2 regions of the Amycolatopsis sp. M39 genome follow, and region 2 is predicted to be linked to the other one. Evidence: riboswitches for the same ligand, from Rfam matches in the RefSeq annotation. Region 2 holds a riboswitch; the other holds the start of a gene.
The links. Region 2 has a riboswitch for thiamine pyrophosphate ahead of thiC (phosphomethylpyrimidine synthase ThiC). Riboswitches for the same ligand answer to the same signal wherever they lie in the genome.

Region 1: it holds a riboswitch for thiamine pyrophosphate, as region 2 does, so the genes downstream of both, A4R44_RS02405 (thiamine ABC transporter substrate binding subunit) here and thiC (phosphomethylpyrimidine synthase ThiC) in region 2, are expected to answer to the same signal.

The regions. Positions count from the first base shown of each region.
Region 1 covers NZ_LWSF01000001.1:491,149-501,005, reverse strand. Annotated here, with positions in the region: gene A4R44_RS02410 (iron ABC transporter permease) at 1-456, opposite strand, end outside; gene A4R44_RS02405 (thiamine ABC transporter substrate binding subunit) at 432-1,499, opposite strand; TPP riboswitch at 1,531-1,642, opposite strand; gene A4R44_RS02400 (4a-hydroxytetrahydrobiopterin dehydratase) at 1,667-1,957, shown strand; gene A4R44_RS02395 (hypothetical protein) at 2,544-3,230, opposite strand; gene A4R44_RS02390 (DEAD/DEAH box helicase) at 3,440-6,724, shown strand; gene A4R44_RS02385 (GlxA family transcriptional regulator) at 6,742-7,719, opposite strand; gene A4R44_RS02380 (cysteine hydrolase family protein) at 7,822-8,412, shown strand; gene ychF (redox-regulated ATPase YchF) at 9,020-9,857, opposite strand, start outside.
Region 2 covers NZ_LWSF01000004.1:613,251-623,107, forward strand. Annotated here, with positions in the region: partial or broken gene A4R44_RS13425 (AAA family ATPase) at 1-972, shown strand, start outside; gene A4R44_RS13430 (LytR C-terminal domain-containing protein) at 1,117-1,776, opposite strand; gene A4R44_RS13435 (DUF3263 domain-containing protein) at 1,773-2,081, opposite strand; gene A4R44_RS13440 (peptide deformylase) at 2,221-2,787, shown strand; TPP riboswitch at 2,975-3,107, shown strand; gene thiC (phosphomethylpyrimidine synthase ThiC) at 3,101-4,744, shown strand; gene thiD (bifunctional hydroxymethylpyrimidine kinase/phosphomethylpyrimidine kinase) at 4,741-5,565, shown strand; gene A4R44_RS13455 (hypothetical protein) at 5,582-5,785, shown strand; gene A4R44_RS13460 (phosphatidylinositol-specific phospholipase C domain-containing protein) at 5,782-6,789, opposite strand; gene thiD (bifunctional hydroxymethylpyrimidine kinase/phosphomethylpyrimidine kinase) at 6,902-7,735, shown strand; gene A4R44_RS13470 (MarR family winged helix-turn-helix transcriptional regulator) at 7,732-8,163, opposite strand; gene A4R44_RS13475 (TetR/AcrR family transcriptional regulator) at 8,307-8,930, opposite strand; gene A4R44_RS13480 (NAD(P)-dependent alcohol dehydrogenase) at 8,988-9,857, shown strand, end outside.

The DNA of each region.
Region 1 (9,857 bases), on a different contig from region 2:
ATCGAGGTGCGCCCACAGTCCGGCGACCGTGCGCGCGACGACGGCGACGTTGAAGAAGGCGTTGGCCAGGATGAGCGGCAGTACGCCCCCGTCCGGCCAGATCGCCCGGAAAGCCAGTCCGACGACGACCGTCGGCAGCACGAACGGGACCAGCACGATCGTGCGCGCGAGTCCGACCCCGGGCAGCCGGACTCGCGCCAGCAGGTACGCCACCGGCAGCCCGGCGAGCACCGCGACCGCGGTCGACGCGGCCGCGCTGGCCAGCGTGAACCCGGCGAGCCGCCACGTCTGCGGGTCGCCGAGCACGGTGTCGACGCCGCCCGCGGAAAACCCCCGGCCGACGATCGCGACGACCGGCCAGGCGAAGAACACCACCAGGAACGCGACCGGCAGCAAGCCGAGCAGCGTGAGCCCGAGAGTGCGCGCGGGGATCACGCGCCCATGAGCGAGCGCCATTCCCCGATCCACTTCTCCCGGCCGGCCTGCACCTTGTCCGCGGGCAGGGTCGCCGGCGTCTGCGGCAGCGGAGCCGCGGTGGCCCAGCCTGCGGGCAGTTCGACGCCCTGGCGCGCCGGGTAGACGTACATGTTCGCCGCGACCGTCGTCTGGAACTGCTGCGACAACAGGAAGTCGACGACCTTCTGTGCCTGCGGGATCTGCTTGCCGTTGGTGAGCACGCCCGCGTACTCGACCTGGCGGAAGCACGTGTCGAGCAGCGCCTTGGTACGCGGCTTGCCGTCCTCGCCGAGTTCGGCGGCCGGCGACGACGCGTAGGACACGACGATCGGCCGCGAGCCCTTGCCCGACGAGCCGGAGAAGTCCTTGGTGTAGGCCTCCTCCCAGCCGCTGACGGTCTTGAGGCCGTTGTCCTTCAGCTTCCGCCAGTAGCCCTGCCAGCCGTTCTCGCCGTACTTCGCGACCGTGCCGAGCAGGAAAGCCAGCCCCGGCGACGCAGTGGCCGGGCTCTCCGCGACGGTCAGGTCCTTGTACTTGGGGTCGGCGAGGTCGTCGTAGCTCTTCGGCTCCGGGAGGCCCTTGCTCGCGAAGTACGCCGGATCGATGTTCACGCAGACGTCGCCGAGGTCGACCGCCGCCAGCCGGTGCTGCGGGTCGACGGAGTAGCGCTGCGGGCCGCGGTCGGCCTCCGGGCTCGTGTAGGGCTGGAAGACGCCCTCGCTGAGCGCGCGCGAGGCGAAAGTGTTGTCGACGCCGTACGCGACGTCGCCGATCGGACTGCCCTTGGTGAGCACGAGCTTGTTGGTGAGCGCGCCGGCGTCGCCGGACTTGAGGATCTTGAGCTTGATCCCGGACTGGCGCTGGAAGGCGTCGAGCACGTCCTGCGGGGCGGCGAACGAATCGTGCGTGACCAGCGTGACGGTCGGCGTCTGCTGGTCCTGGCTCGCGGACGACCCGCCCGAGTCGCCGCTGGACAGCGAGCAGGCGCTGGCGAGCATCGAGACTCCGGCGAGGCCTGCCACTGTGCGGACGGTCCGCGACATCATTCTTCCCCTCCTGCACTGCGCCGGACGAGGGAGAGCGATACGGCCTCCCTACGCCGGCATGATCCGGATCCAGGTGCGAACGGTCGCGGGTTGACGGCCCGCCTCTCAGTCCGGCGTACCGGACTCCCGTGGCAATGCCGCAGCGTAGCCGACACCATGGAGTGATGACGCAGCTATTGAACGACTCGGCAGTGGAGCAGGCCCTCGGCAGCGTTCCGGAATGGCGGCGCGAGGACGACAGCATCGCGCGGACGGTCGAACTCCTGTCCTTTCCGGCGGCGATCGAGGTGGTGGACCGGGTGGCCGAACTCGCCGAAGAAGCCGACCACCATCCCGACATCGACATCCGCTGGCGCACCCTGACCTTCCGCCTCAGCACCCACTACCTCGGCGGCCTGACCGAACGCGATTTCGCACTGGCCCGCCAGATCGACGAGGTCCTCGCGGCCCGCTGACCAGGTGTGATGTCGGCAACCCTGGCAACACAAGCGGCCCCTTCGCGCGTCTTCCGGACAGACGCGAAGAAAGGAGGCCTCATGGTTCAGGCACTCGTGGTGGGAATGGGTTCGTTCGGCCTGATGGTGGCCGCCGCGGGCGGGGTGCTGTGGCACACCGCGCGTAATCGACGTGACCTTGATCACAAGAGGTAACAGTGAGCTAGATCAAGGCGCTATCCCAGCGGAACCGTCGGCACTCGCCCCGCTAGGACTCGCCATGAACAGCACAACCGCCCAGCTCACCGCCGCACAGCGCACGTGGGTCGCGGCTTTCTCGACCGCTGTCGTCCTCCTGTCGATGATCGTGCTCGGCCTGCTCGGCTGAGCGTCACGGCAGCGGAAACATCCGGATGAGCCAGCACATGGCGATCCCGATGAGCCCGAGCACGACCGATCACCCACATCCTGGCCGGCCCGCAGGGTTCACCGGGACCTGACGCCTCGCACCTCGCCGCGGCGAGTTGTCGCTGACGGTCTCGGGAACGCCCTGATCGGCCAGCGATCGGCACGAGTGGGACGTTTCGCCGAAATTGCCTCGCGCGGGTCAGGTCACCGCGTCCCCGGGCGGCAAGGCCGGGACTCTCCGATGCCACCTCGCGTGCTCGACCCAGCCAGGCGGCAGCCACTGTCCGGTGACGAGCTGCGGATGCCGGGGATGTTCGGCGTTCGCCCAGGTCACGAAGAGCAGTTCGGCCCACTCCGACTGGATCAGCCAGGACACCGGGCCGTCCTTGCTGTTCCCCGTCACGTGCACGACCGCGGGAGCGACCATCGCCGCGCCAGTGATCGCCCCCCAGCGCCACGAAAGCACGCGCGGCGTGTAGAGGTGGAAGCCGTGCACGCTCAGGTATAGCCCGCCTTGCTCGATCGGCACCCAGCGCGGAACCGCGGCCGCGGCCGCCGCCTGCCGTGCCCGGGACCGCGCGATCGCCCCGCCCACCAGCGAACCGGCCACGAGCCCGACCCCCAGTGCGCCCGTCCCGGCCACGAACGGCGTCGAGACGCTCCAGCTCCCGTCTCCGACCGCACGGAAGTCCGAAACCACAACCTGCCCGGTAGCCCAGAATCGTTCGCCGGCCACGTTCCGGCCGGGAAACGGCGCGAGCACTTCCTCGACGTGGCCGAGGTCGGCGTTGTCCGCCATCAAGCCCGCCAGGTAGCAGGTATAGCTCAGCACGTCGTCGCGATAGGTCCAGGGCGGTGTCATCGGGGACGACTGTTCTTTCGCCATTCAAACCCCCTCGCTGAATGAGGGACGATCGTAGCGGTACGCACCGCCTGGATCCGAAATCGGATCATGGAGTATGGTCCCGCTGCACTCAGTGGAGGGGAGCCATTCCGGTGCAGGAAAATGTGCGCGCTGCGCACCTGCTGCAGTTCTGGCGCACGGTGGAAATGTTCGGTCCGCAGAATATTCCAGACTTGACGTCGCCTCGTTCCATGGCGAAGACCGAGTACCTCGTATGCGACGTCGAGCCGGGCCAGCCAGCCCCGTGGGAGGCAGGACATCCGCTGTCCCAGGCCCGGTTGCCGCACGACAAGACCTGGCAATTCGTCGTGTACGGCGCGTTGTACGACGTCTCGTCGGTCCACGCTGAGCTCAGCGCGCAATTCGGCAAGGAAGACACCCCGGAGGAACGACGAAAAGACGGAACCACGGCGGTGTACGCCTTCACAGTGGACTCCGAGGGAACCCTCATTGAGGATTCCCCGGTATTATCCGCGTGCGCCTGGGCAATCAGCAGACTGAAGTCTCCAGGACCGCGTGATCCGAAGTGGCTGGACGGTTTCGACGACGAAAGCGGTTCCTTTGCCGAACAGCTCAACCGGCTTTCGCCGAAGAAGAAACCGGGTGGCAAGCTGGCCGCCGCAGTAGCCGGCCAGGTCAAGGAAGCCGCCCACGAAGCGGCTGCTGCCGGGGCGAAGGCGACCGGCTCCGCGGTGAAGACCGCGGTAGCGGCCGGTGCGACATCGCTTGCGGGCCCCGTCGTCGGGCCGGTCGTCGGCGGGATCGCCGGAGCGACAGCCGGAGCCTTCGCCGAACGGCTCCTGACCCCGCCCGGCGCGAAGAAAGCCGCGGACGAAACCGAGCAAGACCGCGAGCCGCGAGTGGAACTGACTTCGAGGACGTTGCATGCGTTCACCCGGGAACTGGTCACGGCCCTCGGGCTGAAGGACAGCCTGCACGCGACCGGGATCCGAGTGAAGTGCTTCCAGATTTCCCGCCGGAACGCGGGCAGGGCGGACGATCAGGATTTCCTCAACAGCTCGATCGCCGGGGACCTCGGGCTCCTCGGGAAGGAGGTCCGGGCCGGCCACCGGGGCGAAGCGCTGCGCGCCTTCCTCAGCGAGGAGCCTTCCGCAGCCGGGTCCGACCGCGTCGATCTCCGCGAGCAGCCCGGTGCGCTGCTCGCCGGTGTCGAACCGGCCGCCATCCCCGGCGGGCGCTGGCCTTCGGCATACCCTCTCGTCACCGGACAGCAATTCGCGGTCGACTGGATCATGGCCGGACCTGATGCGGGTCTGTTCGCGGTGAACGGACCGCCCGGCACCGGTAAGACCACGATGCTGCGGGACGTGCTCGCGGGGATCGTAGTCAAGCGGGCGAGGTTGCTCAGCCGGCTCGGAACTCCGTCGGACGCCTACACCGAACCACGGGAATCTGTTCGCCCTTACTCAAGTCCGGTTCGCGCGCTCCGGCCTGAGCTGACCGGGTTCGAAATCGTCGTCGCGACTGCAAGCAACGACGCGGCAGCCAACATCACCCAGGAGATGCCGGCGCTGAGCGCGGTGAAGGGAGTCGAGGAAGAGGCTGTCGCCGCTGACTACTTCACCGAACTGGGCAGCCACGTACTGGGGAAGCCGGCCTGGGGCCTGGTCGCGGCGATGCTCGGGAAGATGGAGCACCGCAGGGATTTCGCGAACAAGTTCTGGTGGAGCGCGCACACCAAGTCGAAAGCCGAAGCGAGCGCCGCGGGCGAAGTCCTCGGGATGAAAGGTCAGCTCAAGGAAGTCCGCTCGGCACCAGAGCAGTTCGACGGCTGGGAAGGCGCGGTCAAAGCCTTCGCCGAAGCGGACGCAGCAGTCCGCGATCTGACCACCGCCCGCCAAGCCGCGGCCGCCAGCCTCGGCGAGCACGCCCGGTGCACCCAGGCCGTCGCGTGGACGACCGAACGCCTCCGGCAATCGCACACCTACTGCGGTCAGCTCGGCGAGGCCGCGCGGCAAACCGAGGAACTCCGCGCGAGGTCAGCGCAATCGCTGAACGAAGCCGATCAGCGGATTCGCGGCTGGCTGGATTGCCGGCCAAGTTTCTGGACCTCTGTGCTCACTTTCTTCCGCGCGTCACGGGAATGGCGGACGGCCTATCGCGAAGCCATCAAAGCCCGGATCGCGACCGACCAGACCTACCAGCAGCACGCGGGTGCCGCGGCGCGACTGGCGGATGAACTCCGGCAAGCGCAGCAGAACCACGCTCGGCTGGCGGCCGAGCACGCTGCCGCCGAGCAGGCGCTAGCGCGAGTCCGGGGGCAAGTGGACGCGGCATGTGCCCGCTGGCCGGGCGTCGTCCCGTTCGGACCCGCGATCGCCGGAGACGAGCAACTTCAGCTGTGCGCGCCCTGGGCGGATCCCGAGTTCATCGCGGCCCGCACTCGGCTGTTCCTTCGCGCGCTCGCCCTCCACAAAGCCTTCCTCTGCTCGACCGCGGAACAGACCGACGTCAATCTCGCCGCCGTCGTCCAGCTCATCCAGGGCAAAGCGAAGGTCGGGCCGCGGACCGCGCTCGCCGCCTGGCAAACGTTGTTCCTCGCCGTGCCAGTCGTGTCCACCACTTTCGCGTCGCTGCCCCGGCTGTTCTCGGATCTCGGCAGCGAGTCGCTCGGCTGGCTTTTCGTGGACGAGGCCGGACAGGCCACGCCACAGCAGGTGGCAGGCGGAATCTGGCGCTGCCGCCGCGCGGTGCTGGTCGGAGACCCACTCCAGCTCGAACCGATCGTCACACTGCCGGTGCCCGCGCAACACGCGCTCCGCCGGTATCACGGAGTCGCTGAACAGTGGAGTCCAGCGGCCCTTTCCGCCCAGCAGGTCGCCGACTGCCACGCCCGGTACGGCACCTGGGTCCCGGCACCGGCCGGTGACGAGAAGGTGTGGGTCGGCGCGCCGCTTCGAGTCCACCGGCGCTGCGACTATCCGATGTTCCACATCTCCAACACCGTCGCCTACGGCGGCGACCTGATGATCTACGGCACTCCCGAGCGCCCGGAATTCCCCGGGCGAAACGAATGGCTCGACGTCCGTTCCGATCAGGCGAAGGACCATTGGATCCCGGCGGAAGGAACGGCGTTGATCGCGCTGCTCAACACTCTCACCGGCCACGGCACCGCGCCCCAGGACATCCGCGTCGTCAGTCCCTTCACCGACGTCGTGCGGGGTGTCAAGACCTGCGTCGCCGACGCCTTCGCCGACGCCTTCCCGGCGCGCAACATCGGCACCGTGCACACCGTGCAAGGCCAGGAATCCGACGTTGTGGTGCTGCTACTGGGCAGTGCGCCGAACCGGTCGGGGGCTCGGCAGTGGGCCGCGGAGAAGCCGAACCTGCTGAACGTCGCGGTGTCCCGGGCGAAACGGCGCTTCTACGTCATCGGCAACCGGGAACGGTGGAAGGACCTTCCGCACTTCACGGTGCTGGCGGCGCAACTAGCGGTGGCGGAACCGGTGCGATGACCAGTCCGGCCACCTCGTTAACCGATCCGGAACCGCTCGCGGTATTCATGCGGCGTCGTGGTCAGCGTCCGCCGAAATGAGCGGTTCAACGTAGAAACAGTCCCGAATCCGCAAGCCCCGGCGATCCGCGACAACGTCTCGTCAGTCGTCTCCAGCCGATGCCGCGCGGCTTCGACCCGCGCGTGCTCGACGTAGGCGGCAGGGGTCATCCCCAACTCCGCCTTGAACACGCGCGTGATCTGCCGGTCCGTCACATGCGCGTGCGCGGCGAGATCGGACACCGTCAGCGGATCCGCCAGATGAGCCGCGATGTACTGCCGCAGTTCGTCGACCCGCCGGGTCGCGGACGCGGGCTCCAGCGACACGCTGAACTGGCTCTGCCCGCCGGGCCGCCGCAGGAACATCACCAGTTGACGAGCCACTCGCGAGGCTGATTCCGGACCGAAATCGTCGGCTACCAGCGCCAGCGCGAGATCGAGGCAGGCACTCAGCCCAGCCCCCGTCCACACGGACCCGTCGCGGATGAAGATCGGGTCCGCGTCGACGGTCACCTCGGGATGCTCCGCGGCCAGCTGCCGGGCCGTCGACCAGTGCGTAGTGGCGCGTTTGCCGTCAAGCAGCCCCGCCGCCGCCAGGATGTGCGCGCCGACGCAGACGGACGCCACCCGGCGCGCCCGCCCAGCCAGGCGGCGCACCTCCTCGACCACCGCTGGGTCGCACTGGGCGACGATCTCCCCGCTTTCCCCTGTCGTCACCGCACCGGGGACGATCAGGGTGTCGATCGCCTTTCTCGCCAGCTCAGCGAACGTCACGTCCGGCAAGACGCGCACCCCGGCCGAGGTCGTCACCGGGTCCAGCGTCTCAGCCGCGAGCACTACCTCGTAGCCCGTCGGACGGTCCAGTTCCCGCTGCAGCAAGGAAAACACCTCAGCGGGACCGGTCACGTCGAGCAGGTCGATCCGGTCGAACAGGACCACGACCACCAGTCTCGTCATTCGCACCCCATGTCGGTTTCTGCGCTTTGCATGTCATTGCCGACATCCGGAGCCGAGTCTAGCGTCGGTCGAGCGGAACAGAAACGAGAGGAAACCCCCACCATGGCAAGGAAAACGCTGCGAGAGCTGAACGGTCTCGACCAGACCCCGGCAACGCTGGCCGACGCGACGCTGATCCTGGTCGACTACCAGAACACCTACACCCGCGGCGTGATGGAGCTGGAAGGCTGGCGTCCGGCGTTGACCGCGGCGAAAGACCTGCTCGCCAAGGCCCGCGCCGCCGGGGCGAAAGTGGTCCACGTCGTCAACGACGGTGGCGAAGGCACGCCGTACGACATCCGGGCCGAGATCGGCAGCATCCACCCGGACGTCGCCCCGATCGAGGGCGAACCGGTCGTCGTCAAGGGCGCGCCGAACTCGTTCGTCGACACGGACCTGGGCGCACAGGTCGACGCGGCCGGGCACAAGAACGTGGTGATCGCCGGGTTCATGACCAACATGTGCGTCACGTTCACCACCGAGGGCGCCTTCCTGCGCGGCAACCACCCGACCGTCGTCGCCGACGCCTGCGCCACCCGTCCGCTGCCGACTCCGGCCGGGGAAGTCAGCGCGGATCAGCTGCACAACAGCGCGCTGGCGACCATCGGGGATCTTTACGGCGTGGTCGTGCCGAGCGTTGCCGAGCTGAACTGAACCCCCTGGCCTCGGCAGGCCTGTTCTGCCGAGGCGGGTTCTTCAGAACTCGATGAACCCCGCGACGACCTCACGCACGGTCCCGTCTGCTTCCGGAGTGCCATAGAAGTAGACCGGCCCTTAGCCCCAGAGATACTCCTCGACCGGCCAGCCCTCTTCGTTGACCCGAAAGAGAAACTGATGCCCGTCGGCTCGTACGGCATCGGCGTAGCTCGGCTCGTTTCGAATCAGCACCGGTTCGACCCGAACTGGACAAGGGCGATCGCGTCTTCCGCGTCAGGCATCTCGGAGCGCGCCGCCGAGCGAAGCTCAGGCCACCCGAGGTCGGCTCGCTCACCGCGCGGTGAGGGTGCGTGTACTAGCGTCCACATCGTCGATGTCGAATCCGTTGTGCAGCACCACGGAAACCTCGTAGCCCGGGACCATGGAGTTGCGGGGACGGTCAGCAGGTAGCGATGCGTCGCGAGAAGCGGATGCGCCTCGATCGCAACGGGCGGCGCGCCACCCGGACGACCTCCCCCGCGCTATCCGGCAAGGGAGGAGGTGAAGAGCCCCGGCAATCAGTCGAAGACTGACGACCGGGGAAGCCGTTCAGCCGCGAACCCGATCAGACGTTGAAGCGGAACTCCACGACGTCGCCGTCCGCCATCACGTAGTCCTTGCCCTCCATGCGGACCTTGCCCGCCGAGCGCGCGGCCGCCATCGAACCCGCCTCGACCAGGTCCTCGAAGGACACAACCTCCGCCTTGATGAAGCCGCGCTCGAAGTCCGTGTGGATGACGCCGGCGGCCTGCGGGGCGGTCGCGCCCTGTGAGATCGTCCAGGCGCGGGATTCCTTCGGACCGGCCGTGAGGTACGTCTGCAGGCCGAGCGTGTGGAAACCGGCACGGGCCAGCGCGTGCAGGCCCGGTTCCAGCTGGCCGACGGACTCCAGCAGCTCGCGAACGGACTCCTCGTCGTCCAGCTCCAGCAGCTCGGCTTCGACCTTCGCGTCCAGGAACACCGCGTCCGCCGGCGCGACGAGCTTCGCCAGCTCCTCGCGGCGCGCCTCGTCGGTCAGCACGGCCTCGTCGGCGTTGAAGACGTACAGGAACGGTTTCGTGGTGAGCAAGCTCAGCTCGCGCAGCGCCTCGCCGTCGATGTCCTTCTGCGCCTGGAACAGTGTGCGCCCGGAGTCGAGGATTTCCTTGGCCTTCTGGGCGTTTTCGAGCGCCGGACGCGCTTCCTTCTTGGTGCGCGCCTCTTTCTCCAGCCGCGGCAGCGCCTTCTCCAGCGTCTGCAGGTCGGCGAGGATCAGCTCGGTGTTGATGGTCTCGATGTCGGACATCGGGTCGATCCGGCCGTCGACGTGCACGACGTCCGGGTCGTCGAACACGCGGATGACCTGGCAGATCGCGTTGGCCTCGCGGATGTTCGCGAGGAACTTGTTGCCGAGCCCCGCGCCC
Region 2 (9,857 bases):
TTCGCCGCCGCCGACCTGCTCGCCCTGCGCCGGGACGCGGCATTGCGGGCCGCGCTGCGGCAGCGGGACGTGGACGAACCCAAGATCTCCCAGCAGGACCTGCTCGAAGCGCTGGCCACCGTCCGGCCGATCTCGCTGTCCACTTCGGACAACCTCGCCACCGGCGGCCTGACGCTCGACGACGTCGGCAACATGACGTCGGTCAAGGAAGCGCTCACCGAAACCGTGCTGTGGCCGCTGCGCTATCCGGACTCGTTCGCCCGGCTCGGCGTCGAACCGCCGCGCGGCGTGCTGCTCTACGGCCCGCCCGGCGGCGGCAAGACCTTCCTGGTCCGGGCGCTCGCCGGCACCGGCGCGCTCAACGTGTTCGCGATCAAGGGCGCGGAACTGCTGGACAAGTGGGTCGGCGAATCGGAACGCGCGGTCCGCGACCTTTTCCGCCGGGCCGCCGACGCCGCCCCCTCGCTGATCTTCCTCGACGAGATCGACGCGCTCGCCCCGCGCCGCGGCCAGTCGTCCGACTCCGGCGTGGCCGACCGCGTGGTCGCCGCGCTGCTCACCGAACTGGACGGCGTCGAGCCGATGCGCGAGGTCGTCGTACTGGGCGCGACCAACCGGCCCGAACTGGTCGACCCGGCCCTGCTGCGTCCCGGACGGCTGGAGCGGCGGATCTACGTCCCGCCGCCGGACGCCGAATCCCGCGCCGCGATCCTCGCCGCGACGGCCAAGCACACCCCGCTGGCGTCCGATGTGGACCTCGCGGCCACCGCGGAGGCGCTGGAGGGCTACTCGGCCGCCGACTGCGCCGCGCTGATCCGGGAGGCGGCGCTGACCGCGATGCGCGAGTCGCTGGAGGCACGCGAGGTGACCGCGGCGCATCTGGGCAAGGCACGCGAGGCGGTGCGGCCTTCGCTGGACGCCGCGCAGCTGGCGACGCTGGAGGCTTACGCGCAGGCGCAGCAGGAGCGTTGAGGTCGTGCGTGTTGATCGCGGTTAGAACCGTGATCAACACGCACGAGATCTCGCTACCGCCGCGGTGCCCACCCGCCGGACAACGCCCGCCGCGCCCCGCACACGACAAAGCCCGCGCCGTAGCGCGGGCTGTCGCGAACCGGGTCAGCTGCCCTGGTGACCGCCGGGCTGGTAGTCCTTCGTGATGATCACTATCACGCCAGGGCTCGAGTTCTGGATCCCGTCGAACCGGGGCTGGGCCTGGAAGCCGAACTCCTTGGCCAGCTGCTTCGCGGCGGCCTCCTCGTCGGTGCCCGGCCGGAAGTAGGCCGTGGTCGCCGGGATGGTGCCCTGCGCGTAGTTGCCGACCTCGGCGACGTTCCAACCCGAACCGCGGAAATCGGCGGCGGCCTGTTCGGCGAGGTGCTTGACCAGCGAGTTGTTGTAGACCCGCAGGGTGACCCACTTGTTCGAGGCCTGCTGGTCCGGGCCCGCCTGGCCCGGCTGTCCTGGCTGCTGGCCCGGCTGGCCGCCGGGCTGCCCTGGCTGGCTCGACGCCGGGGCCGAGGAAGCGGCGGACGACGAGGGCGGCGCCGACGAAGCGGGCGACGACGGCGCGGAGCTGGGTGCCGAGGAGGAGGACGACGGCGCGGAAGACGAGCTGCCGGGCGCGGCGGGCTCGCCGGACGTGCTCGGCCCGGCGTTCTGGTCCCCGCCCGTGTTGAGCACGGTGACCCCGCCGATGACGGCGGCGACGACCGCGACCCCGATCAGCGCGACGCCCGCGGCCTTCAACGGCCGGGACAGTCCTGAGAAGACGCTCATGACAGCTCGATCCCCAACCGCCGGGCCCCGCGTTTGCGCTGACGGGCGGCGCGCGTTTTGCGCAGCCGCTTGACCAGCATCGGATCGGCCGCGACCGCCTCCGGCTTGGCCAGCAGCGTGTTCAGCAACTGGTAGTAACGGGTGGAGGACAGTCCGAAGCGCTCCCGGATGGCGTTCTCCTTCGCCCCGGCGTGGCGCCACCACTGCCGCTCGAACGCGAGAATGTCCAGTTCGCGTTCGGTCAGGCCACCGACATTCTCCGGCGGCGACGGCTGGTCTCCAGCCATCGACTCCGCGGCGTCCATGCGGTCCTCGCAATCGGTGTCGGCAGTCCTTCCGCGGGCGTCATTGAACCACGGAACCCATGCTCGACATGGGCATCCGACCCGGCGCGTCACGGTCCGATCCAGGTGTAGCAGAAGGGTCCGACTAAACTCGGCGTCCGTGACCGTCCACCCCATCTGCATCGCCGGCGAACCCGTGCTGCACCAGCCCACGCGCGAGATCACCGAGTTCGACGACAAACTCGCCACTCTCGTCGAGGACATGTTCGAGACCATGTACGCGGCCGAGGGCGTGGGCCTCGCGGCCAACCAGATCGGGCTCGACCTGCGGGTGTTCGTATACGACTGCCCGGACGACGAGGGCGTCGAGCACAAGGGCGTGGTGGTCAACCCGAAGCTGGAGACCTCCGCGATCCCGGAGACCATGCCGGACCCGGACGACGACTGGGAGGGCTGCCTGTCCGCCCCCGGCGAGTCGTACCCGACCGGGCGCGCCACGTGGGCGAAGGTGACCGGTTTCGACGTCGAGGGGAATCCGATCGAGGTCGAGGGCACCGGCTACTTCGCGCGGTGCCTTCAGCATGAGACCGATCACCTCGACGGGTTCATTTACCTCGACCGGCTCGTCGGCCGCCACGCGCGCGCGGCGAAGAAGATGCTGAAGAAGAACAAGTGGGGCGTGCCCGGCCTGACCTGGCTGCCGCCGAAGGAACCGGCAGACGCCTGACCCGCTTGACCACAACCCCGAGATCGCGCTGGTTTCTGGACTGAGCGAGGGAAGAAATCAGCTCCCCGGCGATCTCGGGCGCCCCGGCGGAGCCGGGGCAATCAAACACGGCGCCGCACTGGGCAATCAAACACAACCCTTGTGCCCGACCAAGGCGCCATGGCATCGTCGGACGGGCAACCTCAACCGAATGCAACGCGGGAGCTCGCGCCTTGGCGGGCTGAGAGGGTGGCTGGTGTCCATCTCGCGGACACCCGGCGTCACCGACCGCATGAACCTGACCGGGTAATGCCGGCGTAGGGAGTGAACGTCGTTGACGACGCTGGAAAACCAGGGTGCCATCGCCCCGTCCGTCACCACCGGGCCGATCACCGGCTCGCACAAGGTCTATCACCGCACCGAATCCGGACTGCGGGTTCCGGCGCGGCGGATCGACCTGTCGAACGGGGAGCATTTCGACGTGTACGACACGTCCGGGCCCTACACCGATCCGGACGCGAACATCGATGTCCACAATGGACTGCACCCGCTCCGCTCCGGCTGGGCTGACGGGCGGGAGCCGGGCACCCAGCTGGGCTGGGCCAAAGCCGGGGTGGTCACCCGGGAAATGGAGTTCATCGCCGCGCGCGAACGCTGCACGCCGGAGTTCGTGCGGGACGAGGTCGCCCGCGGTCGTGCGGTGATTCCGGTCAACCGCAAGCATCCGGAGACCGAGCCGATGATCATCGGCAAGAACTTCCTGGTGAAGATCAACGCCAACATGGGAAACTCGGCCGTCTGGTCCTCTGTGGAGGAAGAGGTCGACAAGATGGTGTGGGCCACCCGCTGGGGTGCGGACACCATCATGGACCTCTCCACCGGCAAGCGGATTCACGAGACGCGCGAGTGGATCATCCGCAACTCGCCGGTACCGGTCGGCACCGTGCCGATCTACCAGGCGCTGGAAAAGGTCAACGGGGAGCCGGAAAAGCTCACCTGGGAGATCTACCGCGACACCATCGTCGAGCAGTGCGAGCAGGGCGTCGACTACGTGACGGTGCACGCGGGCGTGCTGCTGCGCTACATCCCGCTCACCGCGCGCCGGGTCACCGGCATCGTCAGCCGCGGCGGGTCGATCATGGCCGCCTGGTGCCTCGCGCACCACCAGGAATCCTTCCTGTACACGCATTTCTCCGAGCTGTGCGAGATCCTGCGCGAGTACGACGTCACGTTCTCCCTCGGCGACGGCCTCCGTCCCGGCTCGATCGCGGACGCCAACGACCGCGCCCAGTTCGCCGAACTGGAAACCCTCGGCGAGCTGACGCACATCGCACGCGAGCACGACGTGCAGGTGATGATCGAAGGCCCCGGCCACGTGCCGATGCACAAGATCAAGGAAAACGTGGAGCTGGAGGAAAAGCTCACCGGCGAGGCCCCGTTCTACACGCTCGGCCCGCTCGCCACGGACATCGCCCCGGCGTACGACCACATCACCTCGGCGATCGGTGCGGCGCAGATCGGCTGGTACGGCACGGCGATGCTGTGCTACGTCACGCCGAAGGAGCATCTCGGCCTGCCCAACCGCGACGACGTGAAGACCGGCGTGATCACCTACAAGATCGCCGCACACGCCGCCGACCTCGCCAAGGGCCACCAGTACGCGCAGGACTGGGACGACGAATTGTCCAAGGCCCGCTTCGAATTCCGGTGGAACGACCAGTTCAACCTGTCGCTCGACCCGGACACCGCGCGGTCCTTCCACGACGAGACGCTCCCCGCGGAGCCGGCGAAGACCGCGCACTTCTGCTCGATGTGCGGGCCGAAGTTCTGCTCGATGCGGATCACCCAGGACGTGCGCAAGTACGCCGAGGAGCACGGTCTGTCCTCTGTGGAGGCGATCGAGGCGGGCATGGCCGAGAAGTCCGTGGAGTTTTCCGAGCAAGGCAACAAGGTCTACCTGCCCGTGGTCAACCAGTGACTGTCACCCCGCGTACCGCCCTCACCATCGCCGGCTCCGATTCCGGCGGTGGTGCGGGCGTGCAGGCGGACCTGCGCACGTTCTTCGCCAATGGAGTGCACGGACTGGTCGCACTCACCGCCGTTACCGTGCAGAATTCGCTTGGCGTGCAAGGGTTCTCCGAGATCCCGGTCGACGTCGTCACCGCGCAGATCAAAGCGGTCGCCGAGGACATGGGGGTCGACGCGGCGAAGACCGGCATGCTCGCCACCGCGGAAATCATTCAGTCGGTGGCGAAAACGCTGGATGAAGTCCACATTGGACGCACAACGGACACGCCGTTCGTGGTCGACCCGGTGGCCGCGTCGATGACCGGCCACGCGCTGCTGCGCGAAGAAGCACTGGAAGCGATCCGGACGGAACTGTTCCCGCGCGCCACGCTCATCACGCCGAATCTCGACGAGGTCCGGCTGCTGACCGGCGTCAGCGTTACCGACGCGGCGAGTCAGCGCACGGCCGCGGAAGCGTTGCTGGAGTTCGGTTCCCAGTGGGTTCTGGTCAAGGGCGGACACCTCTGCGACACCGCCGACTGCGTCGACCTGCTCACCGACGGTTCGGCGATAATCGAGCTGAGCGGACCGCGCATCGACACGGAAAACACCCACGGCGGCGGCGACACCATGGCGTCCGCGATCACCTCGTCGCTCGCGAAGGGCGCGGACGTGCCCACCGCGGTCGCGGAGGCGAAGCGGTTCATCGAACGCTGCGTTATGGAGGCGTATCCGCTCGGTGCCGGCGTCGGCCCGGTTTCCCCGTTCTGGCGGCTCGCGAATCCGCGGTGAATGCGACACTGGCCGGATGAGCGAAACACCGGAAGCGTTGTGGGCGAGGCTGCCGCTTGAGGTCCAGCACGCGGTCGACGGCCTGGTCACCGAGCACCGCACCGCTTCGGCGGTCAAAACGATTCGCAAATCGGGCGTCACGCCCCGGCCGGGGATCGCCGAAGCGCAAGCGGTGTACCAATACCGGATGTCGGTGCTGAAACCGCCGCCGCGCTTTTAGCCGCGTGCGTCCACGGTCGGCAACACGGTCGTGAGGCCGGTCCAGTCGGACGTCACCACGGACGCGTGCTGCTTGGCCAATTCGGCGACGCGCTGTGTCGCCTGGTCGACGGTCGGGTTGTGGTCGTCGATGGCCGGCGCGACGTTCTGGGCGTCCGTCAGCACCACGTAGTAGTGGTTTTCGTCGCACCAGGACATTCCGGCCTTCGCGAGCCATTCGCTCGCGTCTCCGTCGAAAACGACAAACCACGGTTTCTGCTCCGCGGCGTATTTGTCGCGCGGATCGCCGCCCGCGGCACCGTGCACAGTCGGGAAGATCTGCACCGAGTTCAGCTTCCCGGCTGCCTTCTGGTCCAGCAGATAACGGGCGTACTCGACATCCGTGTGCAGCGTGTCGGTCGGGTTTCCCTCTTCGACGGTGCCGGGGATGATCTCGGTGAGCACCTTGCCCCGCAACGCGTCCAGCGCCGGCCAATTGTCCGCTTTGGACGCTTCATCCAGCGTGGCGTGACTGCCGAGAAGATCCGCGGGCGTGAACACCGCATCGCCGAGGTGATCGCGGAACGCGGCGTCCAGCTGGGCCGGGCCGAGGCCGGTATTCGCCGAGAAGCCAGTCTTCATTTCGATCTTCAGCGTGAGCGGCCCGCGGCCAGGATGGGCGCCAAGCCAGATCCGGACGTCGTCCAGGCACGATTCGAGGTCCTTGTTGGTCCCGCCGGAGTAAAGGTCGGCGCCCGTGTGCGCGTCGACGCAGTTGTTGCCGTTGCCCAACGGGTTGGAGTGGCTGACCTTCCACTCGTGGGTGAACAAGTCCGGCCAGACGTCGAGTTCGAGCAAGGACGAGCCGTTGTCCAGCGCCTGCGCCAGGTACGGGTACGCGGCCGGATCATAGGTGTTGTGCACGCCGACCGTGGTCACGTGCGAGAGCTTGGGACTGTCCGCGCTGGCGACCCCCGGTACCGCCAACGTGGACAAGAGCAGGAGACCGGCCGCGGCGAGCTTCACTGATGTCTCCTTCGTCACGGGGACCAGTACGAACGCTTACTGTGCCATCGTGGTGGACTGTGCATGAAGCACAGTTGCCTCAATGGACCAGACCAGAAGTCGGAACGCGCACATGACTGAGAACCCGAGCCCGCCCTCCGCGCTCACCATCGCCGGATCGGATTCCGGCGGAGCCGCCGGACTGCAGGCGGACCTGCGGACCTTCCTCACCTGCGGAGTACACGGCCTGGTCGCGGTCACCGCGGTCACCGTCCAGAACACGCTCGGCGTGCACGACCGCGCCGACCTCCCGCCGCACATCGTCGCCGGGCAGATCGAGGCGGTCGCGGCGGACATGGGTGTCGGCGCGGCGAAAACCGGCATGCTCGCGTCCGCGGAGATCATCCACGCGGTCGCGGCGGCCTGTGACAAGGCCGGGATCGGACGCGACGGCGCGATCCCGTTCGTGGTCGACCCGGTGGCCGCGGCGATGACCGGCCAGTCGCTGTTCGACGACAACGGCCTTGCCGCACTGCGCGACGATCTCCTGCCGCGCGCCACCGTGCTCACGCCGAACCTGGACGAGGTGCGGCTGCTCACCGGCATGACCGTGACCGACCGCGAAGGCATGCACGCCGCGGCCGTCGTACTGCACCAACTCGGCCCGAAGTACGTGCTCGTGAAGAGCGGGCACCTGCAGTCCGACCCGGAATGCGTCGACCTGCTCTTCGACGGTTCGACCTTCGTGGAGCTGCCCGGCCCGCGCTGGCGAACGCCGCACACGCACGGGGCTGGCGACACCATGGCATCCGCGCTCACCGCCGGGCTGGCCAAAGGCATGCCAGTGGTCGAAGCGGCGCGCTACGGCAAGTGGTTCGTCTCCCAGGCCGTCGAACACTCCTACCCGATGGGCGCGAAAGTCGGCCCCGTATCGGCGTTCTGGCGACTCGCCCCGGAAGAGCGCTAGCCCTCGTCGGAGATCAGGGCTTCCAGCGCCGGCAGCGCGGCGATGATCGACTCGCGGGCCTCGGACGTGAGCCGGTCGAGACGGCGGTTGAGTTCCTGCACGCGGGTGGACCGCACGCCGGAGACGAGGCGTTCGCCTTCCTCGGTGGCGCGGGCGAGCCAGGCGCGCCGGTCGACCGGGTCGGATTCGCGCGTGACGTAACCGGCCTCCACCAGGGTGGCCACGATCCGCGACATCGTGGCCGCCGCGACGCCTTCCTTCGCCGCGAGGTCGCCGAGGCGCATCTCGCCGAAGTGGACGAGCGTGGCCAGCGCGGAGATCGAGCCGTGCCCAGGTCCGGGCACGCCCGCCTGCCGAAGCGACCGCGAAAGCCGCCCCACCGCTAGGTACAACCGGCCCGATACGTCCTGGACCGAGGAAAGAGTCACGATCGGCTCCTTCTGACGCTGGTGCCCGCCGCTGGGTGCGCCGGAAAGGGTGCCGTCAACCATACGGCGTACCCGTGCTCAATCCGTGTCAAGCGCGGGCGAAATCACCACAACCCGTCTATTTGCACAGCTTGGCCGCCCGATTAGAGCACCGACACGTCGAGCGGAAGCTCCGCGGGCGGCGGCAGCGGCGCGGCGGCCTCCGTCCGGAACGACTGCAGCAGGTAGCCGGCGAGCCGACGCGACGCCGCGGGTGCCGCGGCTCCCGCGCCCGATCGCAGCCCGGCGTTCGCCAGCAAGATCAACGACAGGTCGGAAACCGCGAAGTCGGCCCGCAGCGCGCCCGCTTCCCGCGCCCGGCGGATCAACTCGGTGAACGCCTGCACCGCCTGGTCCCGCAGCTGTCCGAAGGCGGCTTGATCCGGCAGCGCGGTCACGATCGCGGCGGAGAAACCGTGGTTGCGCGCCTGCATCGAGCACATTTCCTCGATCACCCGGCAGAACCCGCGCCACGGATCGGGATCGGCGAGCGCCTCGTCGAGCATGCCCGCGCATTCGGCCATCGGCTCCGCGAAGGCTTCCGCGACCAGGTCGGCCTTGGTCGGGAAATGGCGATACACGGTGGCGACGCCGAGGCCGGCGCGGCGCGCCAGCTCGCTCATCGACACGCCCAGGCCTTCGGCCTCGAACGTGCGCTCGGCGACCTCCAGCAGGTGCGCGCGATTGTGGGCGGCGTCGGTGCGCAACCGAGTCGATCTTTCCGGCACTCTCTCACTTTAGGTGAATCGGAAGACCCTTTCCACTTTCCGTGCTAGAAGTGGAACATGCCTTCCACTTCGATGCGAGCGATCGTCTACGACCGTTACGGACCACCGGAAGTCCTGCGCGAGACCGCTGTTCCGACGCCAGTGCCCGGTCCCGGCGAAGTCCTCGTCCGGGTGCGCGCGCTGACAGTCAACGGCGGCGAACTCGCCATGCGGTCCGGGAAGCTGCTTCCATTCAGCGGCAAGCGTTTTCCCAAGCGGATCGGCGTCGACCTGGTCGGCGAGGTCGTCGAACCCGGGACAAGCCGGTTCGCCGCAGGCGATCTCGTCTGGGGCGGCGGGCGGCGGATGGGCACCGCCGCCGAGTACTACGCGCTGGCCGCCGACCGGCTGGACCACGTGCCCGCCGGGCTCGATCCCGCGCAGGCCGCGACGCTGCTGGCGGGCATCACCGCGATCACCGCGCTGCGCGACAAAGCCCATCTCAAGCCGGGCGAACGCCTGCTGGTCCGCGGCGCGACCGGCGGGGTCGGCTTTGTGGCCACCCAGCTCGGCAAGGCGATGGGCGCGCACGTGACCGGCCTGACCAGCGCCAAGAACCTACAACTGGCAAGAGAACTCGGCGCGGAGGTCGCTCTTGACTACCGGGATCCGGGCGACCTCGGGAAGTTCGACGTCATCCTCGACACGGTCGGCCGGGACCTCGACCCGTTCCGGCGGCTGCTGACCCCGCGCGGGCGAATGGTCGTGATCACGTTCGACCTCGACCATCCCGTTCGCGCACTCGGCTATGTCGTGGCGAACTCCCTGCGCCCCGCCCGCTGGGTGCGCGGGTTCAGCGGAAACCCCAAGGCGGATCTGCTCGCCGACCTGAGCCGGTGGGTCACCGCCGGGCTGGTGCGACCGCTGGTGGACCGGGTGTTTCCGTTC